3 regions of the Arthrobacter sp. B2I5 genome follow, and region 2 is predicted to be linked to each of the others. Evidence: riboswitches for the same ligand, from Rfam matches in the RefSeq annotation. Region 2 holds a riboswitch; each other region holds the start of a gene.
The links. A riboswitch is a leader RNA that binds a small molecule or an ion and turns the genes downstream of it on or off. The one in region 2 is predicted to bind S-adenosylmethionine.

Region 1 (5,913 bases), 1.3 Mb from region 2:
AGCGGCCGCAGCGTGCCCAGCGGGCGCAGCCCCAGCGGCGTGGACAGGGGCCGGGTCACCAGCAGGGGGACAACGTTGGGATGCTCGAGCGCCAGCATCCGCAGGTCATGGGCAATGTTCCGCAGCTGGGCTTTCCAGTCCGGGTCCTCGGGATGCACCGGGAGCTGGTCAAGGACCAGCTCCGAAACCCCGTCCAGGAGCGCGGCCCGGTTCTCGGCGTAGCGGTAGAGGCTCATGGGGTCCCGGCCAAGCTCCTGCCCCAGGCGCCGCATGGTCAACGCGTCCAGCCCTTCTGCATCAACCAGTTCGAGGGCCTTGGCCAGCACGGTTTCCCTGCTCAACCTTGCCTTGACAGGTGTGCGGCCTGAAGCACGCGGGGCATCCATGGCGTTGTCCTAGCTGTGGAGGTGGTGTCCCGAATAAATCGAGACGGTTGCATCACTTGTAGTCTACTAGTACAGTCTACATCGTAGACAGGCGCTGACAACGCTGAGGCCCACTGCATTTCAGGGGGACTCAACCTATAAATCCGATGGCCACGTGCAGGACATTGGGTTTTGCTGCTGTAGCCGAACGGCGGCGCCGAGCACTTAGCGAAGGGGAGCCATCATGGCACATTCGCAGTTCGATCTCTTTCTCAACGAAGCCACCTACCCCGACCACGCCTCAGGTTCCAGCCTGGACCGTGACCGCCTCTACGGGCTGTACACCAGCTGGTGCTTCATCAACCAGCAGTCGCCCGGCACCGAGGACAGCTTCTGGTCAGCCATGAAGCACCGGATTTCGCCCCGCCGCAACGGCCTTCGCATGAAGGGTCCTGCCGCTGCCGACTACATCCTTACCAGCTACCCCGGACTGGTCTGAGCCCTCCCGGTTTTAGCACAAGGCCACCGGACAACCAGTGGTACCTGATTAAATGCTGTGGCACACCGTGCCGCAGCATTTTTCATGCCCGCCCTGGCTGGAAACAGGGCGGCAGCCCGGGCTGGCCCGGCGCTAGGTAGGGATGATCCGGAACAGGAACCTGGTGCGGACCATCACCCAGAGCAGCGCCAGGACCACGGCGTAGGCGGCGGTGTTCAGGAAGATGCTTTGCTGCTGCAGCGCCGGAATATTGGCCACGACGGCGATCAGCACCACGTGCATGATGAACACGTAAAGCGTGGCCCGGCCCAGCGGAACCAGGAACCAGCCCAGGAGCCGCTCCACCGGTTTCCAGTAGGCGCTGAGGAACGCGTAGGACGCCACCACCAGGACCAGGACGTTGAGCAGGCGGCCCGGGGCCAGGTATGTGCGGGAGAAGAAGGCGTCGTACATGGCCCGGTAGGAGGCGTCCGGCAGGAGCGCCAGGCGGACATCGTAGCTGTTGGCCAGGTACGGGTTGCCCCAGGACAGGAAGGCCAGCGCGAATGCGGCCGCGGTGCACGCAACTACCGCCCAAGTGTGCCGGGACAGCCACGCCGTGATGCTGCGCCGGTGGTAACCCGCAACCAGCCCGAGCACGAACAGCACCTGCCACACCAGCAGCGGGAAGGAGTCCTCGAACTGCGAGGGCAGGATCCGGAACCGGGTCACGGCCCCCACCGCATATACGCTGAGCGTCGCAACCAGCACCCAGATGGCCTTGCCGCGGTTCAGCGCCGCGAGGATCAGCGGACTGGCCAGCAAAAGCACCACATAGAGCCCCATGACATTGAACTGCCAGGGCCCGAACTGCAGCAGCACGATGGCCGGGAGCACCTGGGGCGGGACGGGGAACTGGAACAGCGATGACATGCCGGCGTACAGGTCATAGGTCCGGCCGGATCCGGTATGCCCGGCTCCACCGGTTCCCTGGTCAACGAATGTGGTCAGGGCCTCGGTATGGAAGAACGGGAGCAGGGACAGGAGGAAGACGCCGATCAGAACAGCCAGTGCCGTCAGGTAGAGCTTGCCGGCGCGGCGCGTGGTGAGGTCCACTACCCGTCCGAAGTCCTCCTTGGCCTTGGGCCCGTACACCATGCCCACCACCAGGCCGGAGAACAGGACGAACAGTTCCGCGCCGGACACGAAGCCCACGGCCTCCTGGGTGAGCAGCTGGAACAGCGAGGCCATGCCCAGGTGGTTCACCACCACAAAGACGATGGCCACTCCGCGCAGCAGATCCACGCGCGAATCCCGGGTGGAGGGATCCCGGTAGCTCCAGGCCGTGGCAGCGTCGATCCGGCGGGGAATCTGCCACAGGGCCGCCAGGAGGATCACCATGGCGGCAGCGACAGACCAGGCGGCGGCCCCCGGGAGGGTGTTGGCCCTGACGTACGTGCTTCCTGAGGCCACGTCGGAGACGGGACCGGTAACGATTGGTGCTGCCTTCAGTCTCTCCAGGGCCGCTTTGGCGATCTCCGGCTGTCCCGTAAGCAGCCAGCTGATGCTTGCCACGCCGGTATCCCTGGTGCTGGTGCGCTCGTCCCAGACCACGGCGGCAGTCCCGGCAAAACCGGAGGACGTGGCAGTTGTTACCACCTGGTCCCACCAGCCGGTTTTGATCTCCGCCTCGGACGCCCCGCCCGAGGCCGGGCTGTAGAAGGCCGCGGTCTGAAGCAGGAAGGGCTTCCTGTGCCCTTCCGAATAGGTGCCGTAGAAGTTCTCATTGCCGGAATCCGTCAGCATCTCCTGGAGTTCGCCGGCCCGCGGCGCGGTGTTGACGGCGGCACCTCCGGCGGTGTCATCGTGATAAGCAGCCAGCCCCACCCAGTCCACGGCGTCATCGCCCGGGTAGTACGGCGCGTAGGCGCTGTCGCTTCCGTCCCAGGCCCCGTCACCGTTCGTGTCCAGGAGGGTAAAGCCCTCGCTTCCCGGCTGCGGCGCATCCCGGTTGCGGTCGAAGGGGTAGTCCTTGCCCAGGTAAGGCGCCCACACCATGGCGGCCGGGCCGCCGTCGTACTTCCTGAACGCTGCCGCAACCGCCTGGAAGGCCTCACGGTAGGCGGCAGGCTGTTGGCCCCAGGACACCCAGCTTGAGTTCATGTCCGGGGCAAACCGGATCAGCAGCTGCCCCTTGAAGCCGGCGGCGAGGCCGCGCACCTGCTTGGCGAACGCTTCTGCCTCGGGTGCGCCGAGCTGATCCAGCGGCACCGATGGCTTTACCGTGAGCAGGGCGTGGGTGCCTTCGGCTCCGGCCTGCTGAAGGAAGCCATCGATGTCATTCCGTTCGGAATCGCGGTACGGAATGGTGATGTCGTGGCCGAAGACGGCCGGGCGGGCGCCCAGCCTGCCGCTGAAGCCTGCGGCGGTGTCCTCGCCCCATTCGAGCACGGCACCAAGCCAGGGCTTTCCCTTCTCCGGTGCAGCCTCCGCCGCATGCGACGGAGCAGCGGCCAGCAGGACCATGAGCCCAATGAGGGCCGCGGCCAGAAACGCGCAGATCGGGTGCCGATGGTTCCGGCGGGTTGCGGCGTGGTGGTGCGATGTGACTGCACGCATGGTGAGAAGCCCCCCGGTACTCATTGCCCTGATGACGCCGGCGGCGCCCCGGTAAGAACTTTATCGGCCCGGCGGCTGCTGACAGCGCGCGGCAGGCGGCCCACCTGCGGTGATGTCCGCCGTCGGACCGTCCCCGGGCGCTGCAACTTCCCTCGGCGCAGCTCAATTACGGAACATGACGACGGCGGCCGTGCGGCCCGGCGCGGCAGGTGTTACGTTTTTGGGGAGTAATGAGTACCGGTGTGAAGCCCTGACTGGCCGGTCGGCAACCCTCCCTTTCGCGGCGGGGTGCCTCAGGTGAGTACTCGGCATATCGACCGATTCGAGCTGCAAGCGTGAAAGAAGGAGATCCGTCGTGTCCGACGCACCCGCCCCTGACGAAAAATTGTCCTACCGCCTGATCACAGGCCCGGACGACCGCTCCTTCTGCGAACGGATCTCGGCTGCGCTGGCTGACGGTTACGTCCTGCACGGCAGCCCGGCAGCCACCTTCAACGGCAGCAGTGTCATCGTGGCGCAGGCAGTGGTCCTTCCGGCAGCAATCGCCTCCGCCGACGCAGCGGTGGCCACCGCGGTGGATCAGCTGGACGCAGACTTTGAGGGCGAGTTCGACGGCGAGGGCCACGCATGAGCTACGCGGGAGATCTCACGCCCCAGGAAGCATGGGCAAAGCTGGAGCAGGGAGCCATCCTGGTGGACGTCCGCACCGAGGGCGAATGGGCCCACATCGGCATCCCGGACACCAAGGCCACGGACAACGATCCCCTCTTCATCCAGTGGACCTTCCCCGGCGGCATCCCCAACCCAGACTTCGTGAAGGACCTCAAGGAGCAGGCGCCGGAGGACCCGTCCGCTGAACTGGTGTTCCTGTGCCGGTCCGGCGCCCGTTCGGTTGCCGCTGCCACCGCCGCCACACAGGCCGGTTTCACCTCCTACAACGTGCTGGAGGGCTTTGAAGGCGAGCCGGACCGCTACGGTGAGCGCACCGTCAACGGCTGGAAGAACCGCGGCCTGCCCACCAACCTCGGAAAGAACTAAGTGAGCTTCAATCAAGACGCCCCGGGATGGAGCCCTGACACCCAGGCTGTCCGCGGCGGGCTGGACCGCACCAACTTCCAGGAAACGTCCGAGGCCATCTTCCTGAACTCCGGCTTCGTCTACGAATCCGCTGCAGCAGCTGAACGGGCCTTCACCGGCGAGGACGAGCGCTTTGTCTATTCGCGCTACGGCAACCCTTCCGTGGCCACGTTCCAGGAGCGGCTGCGCCTGCTGGAAGGCACCGAAGCGTGCTTTGCGACGGCGTCGGGCATGTCCGCGGTGTTCACCGCCCTGGGTGCCCTGCTGGCTGCCGGGGACCGGGTGGTGGCCGCCCGTTCGCTCTTCGGGTCCTGCTTTGTGATCCTGAACGAGATCCTCCCGCGGTGGGGCGTGGAGACCGTCTTCGTGGATGGTCCGGACCTGGACCAGTGGCGCGAGGCCCTCTCCCAGCCCACTACCGCCGTCTTCTTCGAATCCCCGTCCAACCCCATGCAGGAGATCGTGGACATCGCCGCGGTCAGCGAGCTTGCGCACGCCGCCGGGGCCACCGTGGTGGCGGACAACGTCTTTGCCACTCCCCTGCTGCAGCGCTGCGGCGACCTGGGCGCGGACGTGATCGTCTACTCGGGAACTAAGCACATCGACGGCCAGGGCAGGGTGATGGGCGGCGCCATCCTGGGCACGAAGGAGTTCATCGACGGCCCGGTGAAGCAGCTGATGCGCCACACCGGGCCGGCACTCTCCGCGTTCAACGCCTGGGTTCTCACTAAGGGCCTGGAGACCATGAGCCTGCGGGTAAGCCATTCCGCTGCCACCGCCCTGCGGCTCGCGGAGTGGCTGGAGGAACAGCCCGCCGTGAGCTGGGTGAAGTATCCGCTGCTCAAATCCCACCCTCAGTATGAGCTGGCCGCAAGGCAGATGAGCGCCGGCGGTACCGTCCTCACCCTTGAGCTCGCCTCCACCGGCGGGCGCTCCGGCAAGGAAGCGGCCTTCGCGCTGCTGGACGGGCTGCGGATCATTGACATCTCCAACAACCTCGGCGATTCCAAGTCCCTGATCACGCACCCTGCCACCACCACGCACCGCGCCATGGGGCCGGAGGGACGTGCCGCCATTGGCCTCACTGACGGTGTGGTCCGGCTTTCCGTGGGCCTTGAGGATGTTGACGATTTGATCGGCGACCTGGAACAGGCCCTGAAGCAGGTCTAGCCGGGCCGGGAATGGTCCGTCCCGATTTCCAGCTGGACCTGCACACTGTCACCGTCCTTGAGGTGCGCCTTGTCCCTGATTTCCTTTTTGACGGGGAGCAGGTAGGACGCGCTTTTGCTGTCGCGGAACAGCGACGTCTGCCACGCGTGGCCGTCCACCTTGGCCTGCACTTTAATGGAGCCGAATGCCTTGCTGGCCCCTGCC
Region 2 (5,913 bases):
TGACGACGCCGTGACCGGACGGATCATCACGGTGGACCGCGGCCGGTATACCGCAGTGGTGGACGAGGACTCGGAGAACGAGCGCGTTGTCATTGCCGCGCGCGCCCGGGAACTGCGCCGCTCGCCAGTGGTTGCAGGCGATTTCGTGTCACTGGTGGGGGACGTGTCCGGCGCACCGAACACGTTGGCCCGGCTGGTGAAGATCCAGGACCGCCACACTCTCCTGCGCCGCAGCGCCGACGACACCGACCCCATTGAACGGGCGGTGGTGGCCAACGCGGACCAACTGGTGATCGTGGTGGCCGCGGCCAACCCGGAGCCCCGCACGGGATTCATCGACCGCGCACTGGTGGCCGCCTACGACGCAGGGATCGAGCCAATCCTGCTGGTCACCAAGGCCGACGTCAAAGACCCCGCGGAACTCCTTTCCAACTACACCCACCTGGACTTCCCGGTCATCATCAGCCGGACAGCCGATGCGCAGGCATCGGGCATCGACGCCCGGTCCGATGACGGCCTCTCGGCGCGGCTGGACAGCGCGGCGGTGGCTGCCCTCCGTGACCACCTGGACGGCAAGGTCACCGTGATGCTGGGTCACTCCGGTGTTGGGAAGTCCACCATGGTGAACGCGCTGACCGGCGCCGAGCGGGCCACCGGCGGAGTGAACGCCGTGACCGGACGCGGCCGCCACACGTCGTCGTCCGCCCTTGCCTTGCGGCTGGCGGATGCGCCGCCCGGCAGCTGGATCATCGACACCCCCGGCATCCGCTCCTTCGGCCTGGCGCACGTGGACCCGGACCGGATCCTGCGTTCCTTCCCGGACCTCTCCCCCGGCATCGAAAACTGCGAACGCGGCTGCAAGCACACGGCAGCCGCGGTGGACTGCGGCCTTGACGACTGGGTGGCGGGCGGACACGCAGGTCCCACCGGGGCTGCCCGTCTGGCGTCCCTGCGGCGGCTGCTGGGTGCGGATCCACGGATGGAAGCACAGGAAACCAAGGAGCTCGGCAGCGTCAACTGACGCGTTCTCCCGGCAGAACCGTTTGCAGACGGTAGTTTGGAACCATGATCCAACCCGCTTCGAGCTACAACGATGACCTGCGCCTGGCCCATGTCCTGGCCGACTCCGTGGATGACCAGACGATGAGCCGCTTCAAGGCCCTGGACCTCCACGTTGAGACCAAGCCGGACCTGACGCCGGTCACCGACGCGGACAAGGCCGCCGAGGAAGCCATCCGCGGCCAGCTCTCCCGTTCCCGCCCCCGCGACGCCGTCCTGGGCGAGGAATTCGGGAGCACCGGCCACGGTTCGCGGCGCTGGATCATCGATCCCATTGACGGGACCAAGAACTTTGTCCGCGGCGTTCCGGTGTGGGCCACGCTGATCGCCCTCGTGGATGAGGGCGAGCCGGTGGTGGGTGTGGTCAGTGCCCCGGCCCTTGGCAAGCGCTGGTGGGCGGCGAAAGGCATGGGCGCGTACATGGGAAGGTCCCTTGCCGCCGCCACCCGGCTCCGCGTCTCCGACGTGTCAAAGCTTTCCGATGCCTCCCTCTCGTACTCCAGCCTGGGCGGCTGGAAGGAACGCGGAAACCTTGACGAGTTCCTCGGCCTGACCGAGGATGTCTGGCGGACCCGGGCCTACGGCGATTTCTGGTGCGTACTGCATGGTGGCCGAAGGCTCGGTGGACATCGCCTGCGAACCGGAGCTGAACCTCTATGACATGGCGGCCCTGGTGCCGATCGTGGTGGAGGCCGGCGGCCGGTTCACGTCCCTGGAAGGCGAGGACGGCCCGTTCGGCGGAAACGCCCTGGCCACGAACTCAATCCTGCACTCGGAGGTCCTGCACCGCCTGAACCCGTATTTGGACGACCTGCTGTAGCTGACGCCCTTTCCGCAAAAAAGCGAATAATGCGACGCCGGACACCTTCCTGGGGAGGTGTCCGGCGTCGTTTATTCGGCTGCACGTAATAAACGCCTTAACAATCGCCGCGGCTTCAATCCTGGCCGCCCCATGTCCTACGCTTTTAGGCAGGTCACGAGTGCCAGCGCAAAACCCCGGTTTGCTGGCCGGCAACCCTCCATTCGCGGTGGGGTGCCCCGGGTGACGACCAGGCCGGTCCGGAGCGGATGCGGCAAGCGCGGATTCCCCCATGGCGGAGTCCTGTCATCAAGTGAGGTCTCTGTGACAACTGCCACCGTCTCCCCCCAGCCCGTCATTGCCGAAGCCGCCGTCCCCAACGGACGCCGCGCCGCGGCCGGCCGGCCGCTCGCCGCCGTCACCGGCGCTGAAATCCAGGCACCGCTGATTTCCGGCGGCCACGTGCGGTACGCCAACCTCGATTACGGCGCCTCCGCCCCGGCGTTGTCCGTGGTGTCGGCCTACCTTAACGAGATCCTCCCCTACTACGCGAGCGTCCACCGCGGGGCAGGATACGCATCCCAGATCAGCACCTCCGTGTATGAGAACGCGCGCAGCATCGTCAGGGATTTCGTCGGCGGCCGCGCGGATGATTCGGTCATCTTCACGCGCAACACCACGGATTCACTGAACCTGCTGGCCGGTTGCCTGCCGGTAACGGACGGCCGGCACGACGGCGAAGTGCTCTACCTGGACATCGAACACCACGCCAACCTCCTGCCGTGGCAGGGTGTCCCGCACCGCAGCATCGTCGCCGCGGACACCATCACCGGCACCCTGGAGGCTCTTCGGGCCGAACTTGCACAGGGCGGCGTCAGCCTGCTTGCGGTCACCGGAGCCTCCAACGTCACCGGCGAAATCCTGCCCATCCGTGCCCTGGCCGCGCTGGCCCATGAGCACGGCGCACGGATTGTGGTGGATGCCGCCCAGCTCGCCCCGCACCGCCGCGTGGACATCAGCGCGGACGACGTCGACTACCTCGCCTTCTCCGGCCACAAGCTGTACGCGCCCTTCGGCGCCGGCGTCCTGGTGGGACGCCCGGACTGGCTGGACGCCGGCGTCCCGCACCTCGCAGGCGGCGGCGCGGTCAAGGAAGCCAGGCTCGACGGCGTCAGCTGGGCCACCGGGCCGGCGCGCCATGAGGGGGGCTCACCGAACGTCCTCGGAGCCGCCACACTGGCCCGCGCCACCCAGGTGATTGCAGGCTTGGACCAGGAACGCTGGCATGCCCACGAGTCCGCCATCCGTTCCTTCCTGGTGGAGGGCCTGCAGGGGATCGACGGCGTCACCGTCCACCAGATCTTCAAGGACACCAACCCCGAAACGGACACCATCGGCGTGGTCAACTTCTCCGTTGAGGGCTACGACGCCGGACTGGTGGCGGCCTACCTCTCGGCAGAGCACGGGGTGGGACTGCGGGACGGCCGATTCTGCGCCCATCCCCTGCTCAAGCGCCTGGGCCTGCCGTCCGGTTCCCTCCGCGCCAGCTTCGGTGTCGGTTCACGCCTGGAGGACGCCGAACGCCTGCTCGCCGGCATCCGCGCCCTGCGGAGCAACGGTCTGGGCTGGGATTACGTGGTGGACGCCGGCCGCTGGGTGCCCGCCAATGACACCCGCACCTACCCGCACTGGGCACCCAACACCCCGGGCACCGCCGGCGCCGCGCCCTGCATCGACGACTGACACCCCGCCCAACCCCTGCCGCCCAGGCGATCGATCCGGCGGCCGGGAGGATGCGGTAAATTCGAAAGGTACCGCAGGATGCCAGGTGAAGGAGGCCACGCGTGGTTCGGGGTGGCCCCAAGCTTGATCACGGACGGCGCAGGGAACTGGGGCAGAGCTTCCAGGACGGCGGCAGGCACTACCAGCGCGTCCGGCCCGGCTACCCGGAAGAGGTGGCCCGGTGGCTGGTGCCCGCCGATGCCCACGATGCCCTCGACGTAGGCGCCGGAACCGGAAAGTTCACCGCTTTGCTGCTGGACATGGGACTGCACGTCACTGCCGTGGACCCCTCCGCGGACATGCTCGCCCAGCTCACTGAACACTATCCGGCCGCCACGGCCGTGCCGGGGACTGCCGAGGCGACAGGCCTGCCCGACGCCCGCTTCGACGTCGTCACCGTTGCCCAGGCGTGGCACTGGTGCGATGCCCTGGCGGCAAGCACCGAGCTGGCCCGCGTCCTGCGGCCGCACGGGACGCTGGCCCTGGTCTGGAACCAGCTGGACACCTCTGTTCCCTGGGTGCACCGGCTCTCCCGGATCATGCACGCAGGCGACGTCTACCGGCCCGGCCACAAACCCGTCGTCGGGCCCGAATTCCAAGGCCTCGAAGGGCACGTCACCCACTGGCAGGACACGGTGACCACCATGGACCTGATGGAACTCACCAAGTCCCGCAGCTACTACCTCCGCGCCGGCGAGGCCACCCGAGCCAAGGTCCTGGCCAACCTGGAATGGTACCTGCATGAACACCTGGCCTACACCCCTGACCAGGAAATCGACCTGCCCTACCTCACCCTGGCCTGGCGGGCGGTCAAGGCATGACCTCGCATCCCATGCGGCGCACGCCGAGCCGGTAGGCTTGACCGTGTGAAGACCAGCGCGCCCTCCTCCTCGATCGAGGACTACGTCAAGGTCATTTATTCGTTCACGGAATGGCAGGACAAGCCCATCACGTCCACCCAGCTTGCGCAGCGGCTGGGGGTGGCCAATTCCTCGGTGTCCGAGATGGTCCGCAAGCTCAAGGACCAGGGCCTGGTGGACCACAAACCCTACAGCGCCGTCACGCTCACCGAGGACGGCCTGCGGCTGGCCCTGGCCATGGTCCGGCGCCACCGGTTGATTGAGACCTACCTTGTCCAGCGGCTCGGATACAGCTGGGACGAAGTCCATGATGAGGCAGAACAACTCGAACACGCAGTGTCGGACACGTTCATCGAACGGGTCGCCGCCAAGCTCGGCAACCCAAAGCGTGACCCGCACGGCGACCCCATTCCCACTGCCGACGGGCAGGTGCTGATGCCGCGCGCGCACCTCCTCGCCGAACTGGACCCGGGCCATGCCGGCAGGATCACCAGGATCAGCGACGACAACCCGGAGCTGCTGCGCTACCTTGCCGCCCAGGACATCGACCTCGACGCCGATGTCGAGGTGGTGGGCCGCCGGCCCTTCGGCGGCGCTTTGGTGGTGCGGATCGGCGCTTCGGGCGGCGCCCGCGAGTTCGACCTCGCTGACGAGATCGCCTCCGCCCTGTGGGTCTCCAGCGACGCCCCGCACGCCGGCTGCAGCCTGGACGGTCCCTGACGTGGCGATGCCCACCGGCCGCGCCTGGCTGGCTGTGGCCGTCGGCGGTCTGGCCGGCAGTGAGCTGCGCTACGGGCTGGGGCTGGCGTTTCCGGACGTGCCCGGCTCGGTCCCGTGGGCCACGCTGGCTATCAACATCAGCGGCAGTTTCGTCCTCGCGGCGCTGACCACCGTCTGGATGGCCCGCCCGCATACTGCGTTCTGGCTGCGGGCAGGGATCGGGCCGGGCCTGCTGGGCTCCTTCACCACGTTTTCAGCGGTGATTTTCGCCTCGGACCAATTGGCCCGCGCAGGTGCACACCCGGTCTGGATCCTGTACCTGGGATTGTCACTGGGACTCGGTCTGGCGGCTGCCGGCCTGGGCTGGCGTTCCGGAAGGCTGATAGCCCGGAACCTCGGACTGCAATGATCACGGCAGCCCTGGTGGGAGTCTTTGGCGTGGCCGGCGCGCTCCTGCGGTTCGCGGTCGACAGCTGGTTCGCGCACCACAGCAGCATCCGCAGCGTCCGCAGGGCCGGCCATGTGGCACTGCACTGGCCCTGGGCCACGCTGGTGGTCAACGTCATGGGGTGCTTCATCATTGGCCTGGCACACGGGCTGACCGGCAGGCTGGGACTGGGCGCGGAATGGCAGGCGGGCCTGGCCACGGGACTGGCCGGCGGGCTCACCACCTTCAGCTCATGGACCACCGCC
Region 3 (5,913 bases), 1.5 Mb from region 2:
GGGTGGTCGACGCCGGGTGGATGACCAGGGAGCGGACGTCGCCGATGTTCGCAACGTGGGAGTGCAGTTCAAGGGCGTCGACGAAGCGCTTGCCCGCCTCCGCCCCGCCGGCCAGGTTGAAAGCCACCACGGCACCCGTCCCCTTGGGCCCGTACTTGCGGCCACGTTCGTACCAGGGGCTGGAGGGCAGCCCCGCGTAGGCGACGGATTCGACGTCGTCCCTTCCTTCCAGCCAGCGCGCCACTTCCGTGGCGTTGGCAACGTGGCGCTCCACCCGCAGGCTCAGTGTTTCCAGGCCCTGGGAGATCAGGAAGGCGTTGAAAGGGGACACGGCCGAGCCGAGATCGCGCAGCAGCTGGACGCGGGCCTTGAGAATGTAGGACAGGTTGGCCCCGAGGGCGCCGCCTTCTCCGAGGTCCCGCGCGTAGACCAGGCCGTTATAAGTGGGGTCCGGGGTGTTGAAGCCGGGGAACCGTTCAGGATCCTCGCTGAAGTCGAATTTTCCGGAATCGACAATGACGCCGGCAATCGCCGTGCCGTGACCGCCAAGGTATTTAGTGGCGGAATGGATCACGATGTCGGCGCCCCACTCGAGCGGACGGATCAGGTACGGGGTGGACAGGGTGTTGTCCACGATCAGCGGCACGCCTGCCTGGTGGGCCACCTCGGAGATGCCTTCGATATCCAGGACGTCCTGGCGGGGATTGGACACCACTTCGCCAAAGAAAAGCTTGGTGTTGGGCTGGACGGCGGCGCGCCACTGGTCCAGGTTGTCGGGATCGTCCACGAACGTGACCGAGATGCCGAACTTCTTCAGGGTGTGGGCGAACAGGTTGTACGTTCCGCCGTAAAGGCTGGGGCTGGCCACGATGTGGTCCCCGGCCTCCGCGATGTTCAGGACCGCGAAGGTCTCCGCTGCCTGCCCGGAGCTGAGCAGCAAAGCGGCCAGGCCTCCCTCAAGGCTGGCGATCCGCTGTTCGACGGCGTCCTGGGTGGGGTTGCCGATCCGGGTGTAGATGGGTGCAAGTTCAGCCAGGGCAAAGCGGTTGGCTGCGCTTTCGGCGCTGGGGAACACGAAGGACGTGGTCTGGTAGATCGGCAGGGCACGGGCTCCCGTGGCACTGTCCACTTCCTGGCCTGCATGGATCTGGCGGGTTTCGAAGGACCATCCGTTGGACATCCAAATCTCCTTTGACATGGGCCCGGCATGCATGGAGCAGTACGGGCCGCGCTTGCTCCCGGCTGGTGCCGGACAGCCAGGTCCTCACCCGGGGCACCCCGCCGCGGATGGAGGGTTGCCGGCCAGCGAGCCGGGGCTTGGCGCTGGCGCTCATGACCTGCGCCCAGTCTAGGAACCGGGCGGCCAGTGAGGACAGCATTGTGACGAACAAGGTCATGCCTTGCTGAAGTCCCGGGCGGGCCGCCGTGAAAGCGCCCATGATTTCCTCCGGCTGGATCGTGGTCGCAATGGAAGAGCCACGCGGAGATTTTCCAAGATTCCCACAAGTGATGCGAAGGATCGCCCGAGGTTTGGCCGCAAACCTCCGTGGTTCGGATACCTTGGAAGCCGGAAATCATCCTCCGGTCTCTTCCCGAGCAAGCACAAAAGGAACAGGATTCCGTTGCCCCCGTCTTTGCGCCTGGCACTTACCGCGGCACTGTTGTCCGCCATCACCCTCTGTTCAAACGGTGCACCAGCGCAGGCATCTGCGCTGCCCACGGCGACCACGAGGCCCGCTGCTGCTCCTGAAAGCGCGAATGGCCGCTACCTCGTTCAATTCCCCCCGGGGACGGACGTGTCAGCCGAGGCGCGGGAATTGCGTGCCCAAGGCATCGGCGTCAACCACACGTTTACGACCGCACTCCGCGGGGCGGCGATCAAAGCTACAGCGGCGCAAGCGAATGCGCTGCTCCGTTCCGGCAGGGCCCTAACAGTGGAGGTTGACACGGTATCCACGATTTCCGAAACCGAAAAGCCGGCTCCTTGGGGACTCGACCGCATCGACCAGCAGGCCTTGCCTTTGTCCGGCTCCTACACGCACGAAAGTTCCGGTCTTGGTGTCCGCGCATACGTCGTTGACACGGGAGTCCTAGCCTCGAACGTGGATTTCGGCGGCCGGGTTGCACCGGGCTGGACAGCACTGTCCGACGGTGGCGGGACAAGTGACTGCAATGGCCACGGGACACACGTCTCAGGAATCATCGCCGGAATCGTCTAGCGCGTGGCAAAGTCATCCACAATCGTCCCCGTGAGGGCACTGTCCTGTGACGGGTCGGGCTACTACTCGGACATAATCGCAGGGCTGGACTGGATCGCAGGCGATCATACCCCAGGCACTCCGGCCGTGGTCAACATGAGCCTGGGAGGTCCGGGCAGCAACCTCCTTGACGCCGCAGTCCAGAACGTCATCAACGACGGCGTCCCAGTCGTCGTCGCCGCGGGAAATTCAGCCACGGACGCGTGCACCGCCTCGCCTGCCCGCGCCCCATTAGCCTTAACAGTGGCAGCCAGCGACTCTTCGGACCGGCAGGCTTCCTTCTCCAACTTCGGCCAATGCGTTGACCTTTACGCTCCAGGAGTGGGCATCAGCTCCACCTGGAATACATCGTCGACGGCCACCACATCACTGAGCGGAACATCCATGGCCGCACCGCACGTGGCCGGGGCTGCAGCCCTCGTTCTTTCCCAGCACCCCCTCTTTACCCCTGCACAGGTGACGGAGGCCGTACTCTCGACTGCCGCTACCGGAACTATCAGGGGTGCGGGCACCGGAACGCCAAACCAGCTGCTGCACGTGCCAACGAGTCCCCGGCAGCCGGGCACCTTTTCGTCCCAAAGCCCCTTCCGGCAACTGGACACGCGCGACGGCACAGGAGGCATCAGCGGTCCCGTCGCACCCGGAGCCACCATCCGCGTGCCCGTCACCGGCCGTGGCGGCATCCCCACCATGGGAGTATCCGCCGTCGCCATCAACGTCACCGTCACAGCACCCACCAGCTTCGGCAACATCACGGTCCACGCCGGCGGCATCCCCATTCCAGGGACCTCCAACCTCAACTTCACGCCTAACCAAACGACACCCAACCTCGTCATCACGCCCGTCGCCGCCGATGGAACCATTGCCCTGACCAACAACTCCAGCGGCACCATCCACCTCATCGCCGACACCTCCGGCTACTACATCGCCGGAACACCGGTGGAACCGGGCACCTTTTCATCCCAAAGCCCCTTCCGGCAACTGGACACGCGCGACGGCACAGGAGGCATCAGCGGTCCCGTCGCACCCGGAGCCACCATCCGCGTGCCCGTCACCGGCCGTGGCGGCATCCCCACCATGGGAGTATCCGCCGTCGCCATCAACGTCACCGTCACAGCACCCACCAGCTTCGGCAACATCACGGTCCACGCCGGCGGCATCCCCATTCCAGGGACCTCCAACCTCAACTTCACGCCTAACCAAACGACACCCAACCTCGTCATCACGCCCGTCGCCGCCGATGGAACCATTGCCCTGACCAACAACTCCAGCGGCACCATCCACCTCATCGCCGACACCTCCGGCTACTACATCGCCGGAACACCGGTGGAACCGGGCACCTTTTCATCCCAAAGCCCCTTCCGGCAACTGGACACGCGCGACGGCACAGGAGGCATCAGCGGTCCCGTCGCACCCGGAGCCACCATCCGCGTGCCCGTCACCGGCCGTGGCGGCATCCCCATCACCGGAGTATCCGCTGTCGCCATCAACGTCACCGTCACAGCACCCACCAGCTTCGGCAACATCACGGTCCACGCCGGCGGCACCCCCACCCCAGGGACCTCCAACCTCAACTTCACGCCGAACCAAACGACACCCAACCTCGTCATCACGCCCGTCGCCGCCGATGGAACCATTGCCCTGACCAACAACTCCAGCGGCACCATCCACCTCATCGCCGACACCTCCGGCTATTACATCGCCGGTTAGGCCGAGTTCGATGGCCGATTTTTGACCACATCCACGGGCGAAAATCCAAGTAAGGGTACCCTTAGCTGAGAGCCTGATCACAAAGTGCCAAGATGTTGCCATGCGCATGGATCACGTCTCTTACGCCTGTGAAACCGATGGCCTCGCGGCCACTACCGAACGTATTTCATCTGCCCTCGGCGTTGAGGCAGTGAAGGGCGGGGTCCACCCCCGGTTCGGAACCCGGAATATGATCATCCCGCTCGCCGGGCACAAGTACCTGGAAGTCGTGGAGGTCCTGGACCACCCGGCATCGGACAAGGCACCGTTCGGTCAGGCGGTCCGTGCCCGTTCCGCAGCCGGCGGCGGGTGGATGGGCTGGTGCGTCGAGGTGGACGACCTCGCTCCCTTCGAGGAACGCCTTGGCCGTGCTGCCGTGAACGGCAACCGCAAGTTCCCGGACGGCCGGGAGCTGGTCTGGAAGCAGATTGGCATCCTTGGCCTTATTGCCGACCCCCAGGTTCCGTACATGCTCAAGTGGGAAGGTGACCCGTCGCTGCACCCATCCAACGCCTACCCCAGCAACATCAAGATGAGCTGCCTGACCATCGCCGGTTCCGCCTCGCGCGTGACCGAGTGGCTAGGTGAGCCGGTGGAGAAGCCGCTTGAGGACGTTGCGGTTGAGTGGGTGGCCCCGCACGGAACGCCGGGCATCCTGTCGGTCACGTTCGAAACCGCCAACGGAGCCGTCACCATCTGACGCTCCCCCCTCTCTCCCGGCACATCAGGGAGTTGGGTTTGCCGGGCCACTGCCCGGACCTGCTTCGGCCGCCATCAGGTGGTGACAACGGCGTCACTACCCGATGGCGGCCGAATTCATTTAAGTTGACTGCCGGGCCCGCAAAGACGCCTGCGAACTTTAGTTGTCAGACCCCTGTTGGATGATGTTCGTATGGAAATCAGCAGCGGTGGCGGGGTGGTCTTGGAGGGTGTTCATGCCTCTGTGGCCGCCCTCGACGCGCTGGCTGCTGAGGATAATTTCCTGGCTGCCGGGGTTGGTATTGGGGCTGATGTGGATGTGTTGCAGCGGCGGTACGAGCTCCGGCTGACTCGGCTGGAAGTGGTGAAGCGGCTGGAGGCGCAGCTCGCTGTGGTCAAGGCCCGTGATGCGGTGGAGTGCGTTGGGTTCCAGCACGCGATGCTTCCTCCGGAGGCCCCTGTGCACGAGCGGACGTATGCGGAAATGTCTGCGGTGGAGGAGATCGCAGGGGTCCTGACCATCAGCTCCGGCGCTGCCGGGGCCTTCGTGGAGCAGTCCCAGCGGGTGTGCACCCTGCCGCCACTCCTGGACGCTTTGGCCGCCGGGGACCTGTCCTGGCAGCACGCCAAGATCGTTGCGGACGAAACCGAAGGCCTCACCCCGGACGGTGCCGCCGCCCTGGTGGCACACTTCTTCGACCCTGATGCCCCCAAGCCGGCCCGCGGCGCCGCACCCGGGGAGCTCGCTCCCTCCCGGTTCCGTACCAAGGTCCGCGCCTGGCGGGAACGCCACCACCCCGAAACCCTGGAGAAACGCCACGCCAAAGGCGTCGCGGACCGGCGGATGGAATACACCCCGGACCACGACGGCATGGCCTGGATCTCGCTCCGCCTCCCCGGCGACACCGCCTGCGCCATCTGGAACCGCACCACCGCCACCGCCCGCGGCCTCCAAGGCCCCAACGAACCCCGCACCCTCACACAACTCCGCCCCGACATCGCAGCATCCCTGCTCCTCGGGACAGGCCTGCCCGGTCCAGAAAACACCGCCACCGCTGACACCGCCACCTTCTCCGGAAGCGGGCCGGGTGCAGGCAGCCCGACCGGCTCGGCGGGCCTCACCCAGATAGGCAAGGTCCCCATCCCGCGGGCCGACGTGCTGGTCATGGTCCCGGTGTTCTCCCTCCTCAGCAGCACGGACGAACCC

Region 1: another riboswitch for S-adenosylmethionine. It lies ahead of QFZ60_RS00565 (DUF1737 domain-containing protein); the one in region 2 lies ahead of QFZ60_RS06700 (aminotransferase class V-fold PLP-dependent enzyme).
Region 3: another riboswitch for S-adenosylmethionine. It lies ahead of QFZ60_RS13795 (bifunctional o-acetylhomoserine/o-acetylserine sulfhydrylase); the one in region 2 lies ahead of QFZ60_RS06700 (aminotransferase class V-fold PLP-dependent enzyme).

What each region holds. Positions count from the first base shown of each region.
Region 1 is NZ_JAUSYF010000001.1:131,043-136,955, reverse strand. It holds gene QFZ60_RS00580 (TetR/AcrR family transcriptional regulator C-terminal domain-containing protein) at 1-386, opposite strand, end outside; gene QFZ60_RS00575 (hypothetical protein) at 610-864, shown strand; gene opgC (OpgC domain-containing protein) at 997-3,462, opposite strand; SAM riboswitch class IV at 3,689-3,804, shown strand; gene QFZ60_RS00565 (DUF1737 domain-containing protein) at 3,818-4,093, shown strand; gene QFZ60_RS00560 (rhodanese-like domain-containing protein) at 4,090-4,500, shown strand; gene QFZ60_RS00555 (O-succinylhomoserine sulfhydrylase) at 4,501-5,709, shown strand; gene QFZ60_RS00550 (DUF1905 domain-containing protein) at 5,706-5,913, opposite strand, start outside.
Region 2 is NZ_JAUSYF010000001.1:1,408,238-1,414,150, reverse strand. It holds gene QFZ60_RS06710 (ribosome small subunit-dependent GTPase A) at 1-1,021, shown strand, start outside; partial or broken gene hisN (histidinol-phosphatase) at 1,066-1,879, shown strand; SAM riboswitch class IV at 2,032-2,145, shown strand; gene QFZ60_RS06700 (aminotransferase class V-fold PLP-dependent enzyme) at 2,183-3,601, shown strand; gene QFZ60_RS06695 (class I SAM-dependent methyltransferase) at 3,703-4,461, shown strand; gene QFZ60_RS06690 (metal-dependent transcriptional regulator) at 4,507-5,220, shown strand; gene QFZ60_RS06685 (CrcB family protein) at 5,228-5,629, shown strand; gene QFZ60_RS06680 (CrcB family protein) at 5,626-5,913, shown strand, end outside.
Region 3 is NZ_JAUSYF010000001.1:2,931,525-2,937,437, forward strand. It holds gene QFZ60_RS13795 (bifunctional o-acetylhomoserine/o-acetylserine sulfhydrylase) at 1-1,180, opposite strand, end outside; SAM riboswitch class IV at 1,224-1,338, opposite strand; gene QFZ60_RS13800 (S8 family serine peptidase) at 1,797-2,219, shown strand; gene QFZ60_RS13805 (S8 family serine peptidase) at 2,223-3,968, shown strand; gene QFZ60_RS13810 (VOC family protein) at 4,069-4,707, shown strand; gene QFZ60_RS13815 (HNH endonuclease signature motif containing protein) at 4,900-5,913, shown strand, end outside.